One region of the Streptomyces sp. WMMB 714 genome, then DNA from elsewhere that is predicted to be linked to it. Evidence: predicted binding sites of a transcription regulator. Region 1 holds the regulator's gene; the other holds the start of a gene.
What was found. Region 1 encodes HrcA, which represses chaperone genes, less so after heat shock. Its sites were predicted from a motif close to TTNGCACTCNGNNNNNCNGAGTGCNAA; they were not measured.
Positions count from the first base shown of each region.

Region 1 (3,404 bases):
GCGTCCGGGCCCGGGTCGAACTCCCGCACGACGGCGGGAAGATCGTCGACGCCCTCCAGGTACTCGACCACCACGCCCTCGATGCGCAGATCGTCGCCCCAGACCTTCTCGACAAGCTCCGCGTCGTGCCGCCCCTCGACGTAGATGCGGCCCGCACGCGCCACTCGGGCCCGGGCCCCCGGCACCGCCAGCGATCCCGACGCGGTGCGCCGGGGCGCCGCCGCGTCCCCGCTTCCGGCACGGGCGCCGCCGGAAGGCCGCTGCGGCCCGACGAGCGTGACCGTCCTGCCCTCCAGCAGGAAGCCGCGCGGTTCCATGGGGAAGACGCGGTGCTTGCCGAACCGGTCCTCGAGGGTGACGGTCGGCCCCTCCGCCGTCTTCTCCGTGCGGATCACCGCGCCGCAGTAGCCCGTGGTGATCTCCTCCACCACCAGCCCCGGGTCGGCCGGGACCTCCGGCACGGGCTGCCGCTTCTTCCACGGCGGGGTCAGGTCGGAGTCATAGGAACGGCTGCGCATGACGGCATTCTTCACGACCGAGCGAAGCGCCGCGCCAGACCGTCCCGTTGCGCGCGTACGAAAGCCGCGTCCACGACGGCGCCGTGCCCCGGCACGTACAGCGCGTCCTGCCCGCCGAGCGACAGCAGCCGGTCCAGGGTGGCAGGCCACAGGGCGGGCGCGGCGTCGGGGCCGGCCTGCGGCTCACCGGACTCCTCGACGAGGTCTCCGCAGAAGACGACCGTCCTGCCGTCCGCGCCGCCCTCGCCCGTGCCGCGCACCACGACCGCCAGATCGTGCGGGCTGTGCGCGGCGCCCAGGTCCACCAGCACCACCTCCCGCCCGCCCGGCGACAGCGTGAGCTCGCCGCCGACCGTGTGCCCGGGCACGACCAGGGACTCCGCCGACGCCGCCGCCTCATCCCCCGGCATGCCGTGGTGCTCCGCGTCCTGGCGCAACTCCTCGCGGGCGCCGGCCAGATGGACGTCCATGCCGCCGGCCGCGTAGATCCGCGCCGCGGTGAACGACGCCGCCCCCAGTACGTGGTCGAAGTGCGGATGCGTGAGCACCACACGGGTCACGGGCAGCCCGAACATGCCGAGCAGCTCGTCGCGGACGCGCGCGCCCTCCTCGACGCTCGCTCCCGCGTCCACCAGCAGCAGCCCCGACGTGCCGCGCACCGCGCCCACCGTCGCGTCCCAGCGGGGGAGCCGGCGCCGCACCACACCCGGCGCCAGCTCCTCCCAGCCGCTCGCGGAGCGCACACCGGCCGCGGGCGTTCCCGCGTCTTCCATGTCTGCGGCCATGCGGTGACGCTAACGGGAGTCCCCGGAATCCGTGCGCGCGGTACCTTCAATCGGGCGGCTCTTGCCCCGGCCACGGCTACCGGCCGTACACTGACCCAGGGGATCTGGCACTCCGTCGGGGAGAGTGCCAAGGACGCAGGAGACGGCCGGCGGCCGGAGGCACTGCGCCCCCAGTGCGAGCGCGGCAAGGCTGGACGGGAGGTGTGCGCGTTGCTCAGTGAACGCAGGCTCGAAGTTCTGCGCGCGATCGTCCAGGACTACGTGGGCACGGAGGAACCCGTGGGTTCCAAGGCGCTGACGGAGCGGCACAACCTCCAGGTCTCGCCGGCGACGGTGCGCAACGACATGGCGGTCCTGGAGGACGAGGGGTACATCGCGCAGCCCCACACCAGCGCGGGCCGTATCCCGACGGACAAGGGCTACCGCCTCTTCGTCGACAAGCTGGCCGGCGTGAAGCCGCTGTCCTCCCCGGAGCGCAAGGCGATCCAGAACTTCCTCGAGGGCGCCGTCGACCTCGACGACGTGGTGGGGCGCACGGTGCGTCTGCTGGCGCAGCTGACCAGGCAGGTCGCCGTCGTGCAGTACCCGTCGCTGACCCGCTCCACGGTGCGGCACGTCGAGCTGCTCTCGCTCGCCCCGGCCCGGCTGATGCTGGTGCTGATCACCGACACCGGCCGTGTCGAGCAGCGCCTCGTCGACACCCCGGCCCCGATGAGCGAGGACTCCCTCGCCGATCTTCGCGCACGGCTGAACAGCCGGGTCGTGGGTCAGCGCTTCACGGACGTACCCTCCCTGGTGCAGGACCTTCCGGAGGCTTTCGACGGCGACGACCGGGGCACGGTCTCGACCGTGCTCGCGACCCTGCTGGAGACCCTGGTCGAGGAGACGGAGGAGCGGCTGATCATCGGCGGCACCTCCAACCTCACCCGCTTCGGGCACGACTTCCCCCTGACGATCCGGCCGGTGCTGGAGGCGCTGGAGGAGCAGGTCGTGCTGCTGAAGCTGCTCGGAGAGGCGAAAGACCCCGGAATGACCGTAAGAATCGGGCATGAGAATGCCCACGAAGGGCTGAGTTCCACGTCGGTGGTTTCGGTCGGCTACGGTTCGGGCGACGAAGCAGTCGCCAAGCTCGGCGTGGTCGGACCGACCCGCATGGACTACCCCGGAACGATGGGAGCTGTACGCGCAGTGGCACGGTACGTCGGACAGATCCTCGCGGAGTCGTAAGTGGCGGCGGACTACTACGCGGTCCTCGGCGTGCAGCGCGACGCCTCGCAGGACGAGATCAAGAAGGCCTTCCGCAGGCTGGCGCGCGAACTGCACCCGGACGTCAATCCGGACCCGAAGACGCAGGAGCGGTTCAAGGAGATCAACACCGCTTACGAGATCCTCTCGGACCCGCAGAAGAAGCAGGTCTACGACCTCGGCGGCGACCCGACGGGCGGTGCCGGCGGCGCTGGCGGCGGCTTCGGCGGAGCGGGCTTCGGCAACTTCTCCGACATCATGGACGCCTTCTTCGGGACGGCCTCGCAGCGGGGCCCCAGGTCCCGTACGCGGCGCGGCCAGGACGCCATGATCCGGCTCGACATCGACCTGGAGGAGTCGGCCTTCGGCACCACGAAGGAGATCCAGGTCGACACGGCGGTCGTCTGCAACACCTGCAGCGGCGAGGGCGCGGCGCCCGGCACCTCGGCGCAGACCTGCGACATGTGCCGCGGGCGGGGCGAGGTCTCCCAGGTGACGCGCTCCTTCCTGGGCCAGGTCATGACGTCGCGTCCGTGCCCGCAGTGCCAGGGGTTCGGCACGGTCGTGCCGACGCCCTGCCCCGAGTGCGCCGGCGACGGCCGCATCCGTTCGCGCCGCAGCCTGACGGTGAAGATCCCCGCGGGCGTGGACAACGGCACCCGCATCCAGCTCGCGGGCGAGGGCGAGGTCGGCCCGGGCGGCGGCCCGGCGGGCGACCTGTACGTCGAGATCCACGAGAAGTCGCACTCGACGTTCCAGCGGCGGGGCGACGACCTGCACTGCACGGTGACCATCCCCATGACGGCGGCGGCGCTCGGCACGAAGGTGCCGCTGGAGACGCTGGACGGCGTGGAGG
Region 1 is NZ_FMHJ01000003.1:349,641-353,044, reverse strand. Features, by position in the region: gene H181DRAFT_RS06930 (DUF3097 domain-containing protein) at 1-518, opposite strand, end outside; gene H181DRAFT_RS06925 (MBL fold metallo-hydrolase) at 530-1,303, opposite strand; gene hrcA (heat-inducible transcriptional repressor HrcA) at 1,514-2,530, shown strand; gene dnaJ (molecular chaperone DnaJ) at 2,531-3,404, shown strand, end outside.

Region 2 (3,404 bases), on a different contig from region 1:
TTCAGGTTCCGCACCTTCTCCGTCACGACGCCGCCCTCGAGACCGGCGTTGATCGCGATCTGCTTGAGCGGAGCCTCCAGCGCGTACTTGACGGCCTGTGCACCGGTCGCCTCGTCGCCCTCCAGCTCCAGCTTCTCGAAGACGCTGGAAGCCTGGAGCAGAGCCACGCCACCACCGGCGACGATGCCCTCCTCGACGGCTGCCTTGGCGTTGCGCACCGCGTCCTCGATGCGGTGCTTGCGCTCCTTGAGCTCCACCTCGGTGGCGGCACCGGCCTTGATGACGGCGACGCCGCCGGCCAGCTTGGCCAGACGCTCCTGGAGCTTCTCGCGGTCGTAGTCCGAGTCGGAGTTGTCGATCTCCGCACGGATCTGCGCGACGCGGCCGGCGACCTGCTCGCTGTCACCCGCGCCGTCGACGATGGTCGTCTCGTCCTTGGTGATGACGACCTTGCGGGCGCGGCCCAGCAGGTCCAGCCCGGCGTTCTCCAGCTTGAGGCCGACCTCTTCGGAGATGACCGTGCCGCCGGTGAGGATGGCGATGTCGCCCAGCATGGCCTTGCGGCGGTCGCCGAAGCCCGGGGCCTTCACGGCCACGGACTTGAAGGTGCCGCGGATCTTGTTGACGACCAGCGTGGACAGGGCCTCGCCCTCGACGTCCTCGGCGATGATCAGCAGCGGCTTGCCGGACTGCATGACCTTCTCCAGCAGCGGCAGCAGGTCCTTCACGCTGCCGATCTTGGAGTTGACGATGAGGATGTAGGGGTCCTCGAGCTCCGCCTCCATGCGCTCCATGTCGGTGGCGAAGTACGCGGAGATGTAGCCCTTGTCGAAGCGCATGCCCTCGGTGAGCTCCAGCTCCAGCCCGAAGGTCTGCGACTCCTCGACGGTGATGACGCCTTCCTTGCCGACCTTGTCCATCGCCTCGGCGATGAGCTCGCCGATCTGGGGGTCGCCGGCGGAGATGGAGGCGGTGGAGGCGATCTGCTCCTTGGTCTCCACGTCCTTGGCCTGCTCCAGCAGGGCGGCGGAGACGGCCTCGGTGGCGCGCTCGATGCCGCGCTTCAGGGCCATCGGGTTGGCGCCCGCGGCGACGTTGCGCAGACCTTCCTTGACGAGCGCCTGGGCCAGGACGGTCGCGGTCGTCGTGCCGTCACCGGCGACGTCGTCCGTCTTCTTCGCGACCTCCTTGACCAGCTCGGCGCCGATCTTCTCGTAGGAGTCCTCGAGCTCGATCTCCTTGGCGATGGAGACACCGTCGTTGGTGATCGTGGGAGCGCCCCACTTCTTCTCCAGCACGACGTTCCGGCCCTTGGGGCCGAGCGTGACCTTGACGGCGTCGGCGAGCTGGTTCATCCCGCGCTCGAGGCCGCGCCGCGCCTCCTCGTCGAACGCGATGATCTTGGCCATGTGAAGTGGTCCCTCCCGGACTGGGGATCCCCCTGCACAACCAGGGGACGGGGCTGTCCGGACCGCGCTGGTGCCCGCGACGGACGGCACGCTCACCGCGTGGTTCCTTGCTCCACGCGGCGGACGAGCCTCACCGACCCGGTCCTTGTCTGTCACTCTCACTCGTAGAGTGCTAACGCAATGATTAGCACTCGACCCCTGCGAGTGCAAGCGCCCTCAGGACATCACGCCGGACGCCGGGGAGCGCCGGACGGCCCCTCCGGAAGCCGAGCCGCAGCACTGTGGACACGCGTAGAGGGGCCGCATCCCGAAACCGGGATGCGGCCCCTCCAGCAACTCTGCGCAGTGTGGCCGGCGCTCAGGCCGTCACGCGGACCATGTCAGCCTGCGGCCCCTTCTGCCCCTGCGAGATCTCGAACTCGACCCGCTGTCCTTCGTCCAGGGTGCGGTAGCCGTCCATCTGGATCGCGCTGTAGTGCACGAACACGTCCGCACCACCGTCGACCGCGATGAAGCCGTATCCCTTCTCCGCGTTGAACCACTTGACGGTGCCCTGAGCCATGCCTAACTCCCCTATTACTGGCCCTTGCACGAGCCCGCACTTCACGAACCCGGGTCAGAACTCGCCCCCGGCCGGCCCCCTCCCCCACGGCGGGAGCACGGGACACACGAGCCAGGACGCGTCGACCGCGGCTGAATGTATCTGCACGGACGCCCTCTGCAACAGGCCATGAAGACGAGAAATCTGGGCAGGGGCCGAGCGGTCGAATGCCCTCAACTCCCGGGAAACCAGGGCAAGAAGGGCCAGGCATAGTGCGCCAACACGACAATTGCCGCCCCGATTTCGCGCACAACTTGTCGCGTTCTCATATGCGTCCGGCACGTACCGGATCACTTGCGGGGCGGGGATTCCCCGCACTCTATCGCGGCCCAAGACGCGGAATCGCCCCCTCCGCTTCGGACTTGTCCTGGAAGGGGGCGATTCGCCGGTGCGGGTCGACGGAAGCGGCAGAGGGCCTTCACCGAGCCCTCACGACTCAGCAGCCGCCCGCCACCGCCGGGATGATCGAAACGCCCGCGCCGTCGGGCGTCGGGGTCTCGAGGCCCTGCTCGAACCGGACATCGTCGTCGTTCACGTACACATTGACGAAACGGCGCAGCTTGCCCGAGTCGTCCAGCACACGGGGGCCGATGCCGGTGTGGTTCTTCTCCAGGTCGGCCAGCACCTCCGAGAGCGTCGAGCCCTCGGCGCTCACCTCCGCCTGACCGCCGGTGTAGGTACGCAGGATGGTCGGAATACGGACGTTGACGCTCATGATGCGAGACCAGCCTCTCGGAAGGAGTCCAGGTTGGGGCGGATGACCGCGGACGGCCCCGTCGTCGGAGCCACCGCGTCCAGTGTCTTCAGTCCGTCGCCCGTGTTGAGGACGACGGTGGTGAGGGACGGGTCGAGCCGGCCCTCCTCGATGAGCTTCCTCGTGACGCCGACCGTCACACCGCCGGCCGTCTCGGCGAAGACGCCCTCCGTCCGCGCCAGCAGTTTGATGGCGTCGACGATCTGCGCGTCGGTGACGTCCTCCACGGCGCCGCCCGTCCTGCGGGCGATGTCCAGCACGTAGGGGCCGTCCGCCGGATTGCCGATGGCGAGCGACTTGGCGATCGTCTCCGGGCGGACGGGGCGCACGACGTCGTGCCCGTCCTTGAAGGCGCGGGAGACCGGGGAGCATCCCTCGGCCTGCGCGCCGAAGATCCTGTACGGCTTGTCCTCGACCAGCCCCAGGGCGACGAGCTCCTTCAGACCCTTGTCGATCTTGGTGAGCTGGGAGCCGGAGGCGATGGGCACGACGAGCTGGTCGGGCAGCTCCCAGCCGAGCTGCTCGCAGATCTCGTAGGCGAGCGTCTTGGAGCCCTCCGCGTAGTACGGGCGGAGGTTGACGTTGACGAAGCCCCAGCCCTCGCCGATCGGATCGCCGATGAGCTCAGAGCAGAAACGGT
Region 2 is NZ_FMHJ01000013.1:91,614-95,017, forward strand. Features, by position in the region: gene groL (chaperonin GroEL) at 1-1,409, opposite strand, end outside; gene H181DRAFT_RS22215 (cold-shock protein) at 1,768-1,971, opposite strand; gene H181DRAFT_RS22220 (MoaD/ThiS family protein) at 2,447-2,725, opposite strand; gene thrC (threonine synthase) at 2,722-3,404, opposite strand, start outside.
Region 2: a site for HrcA is predicted at 1,559-1,585, ahead of groL (chaperonin GroEL). Genes of this name have one in related genera too.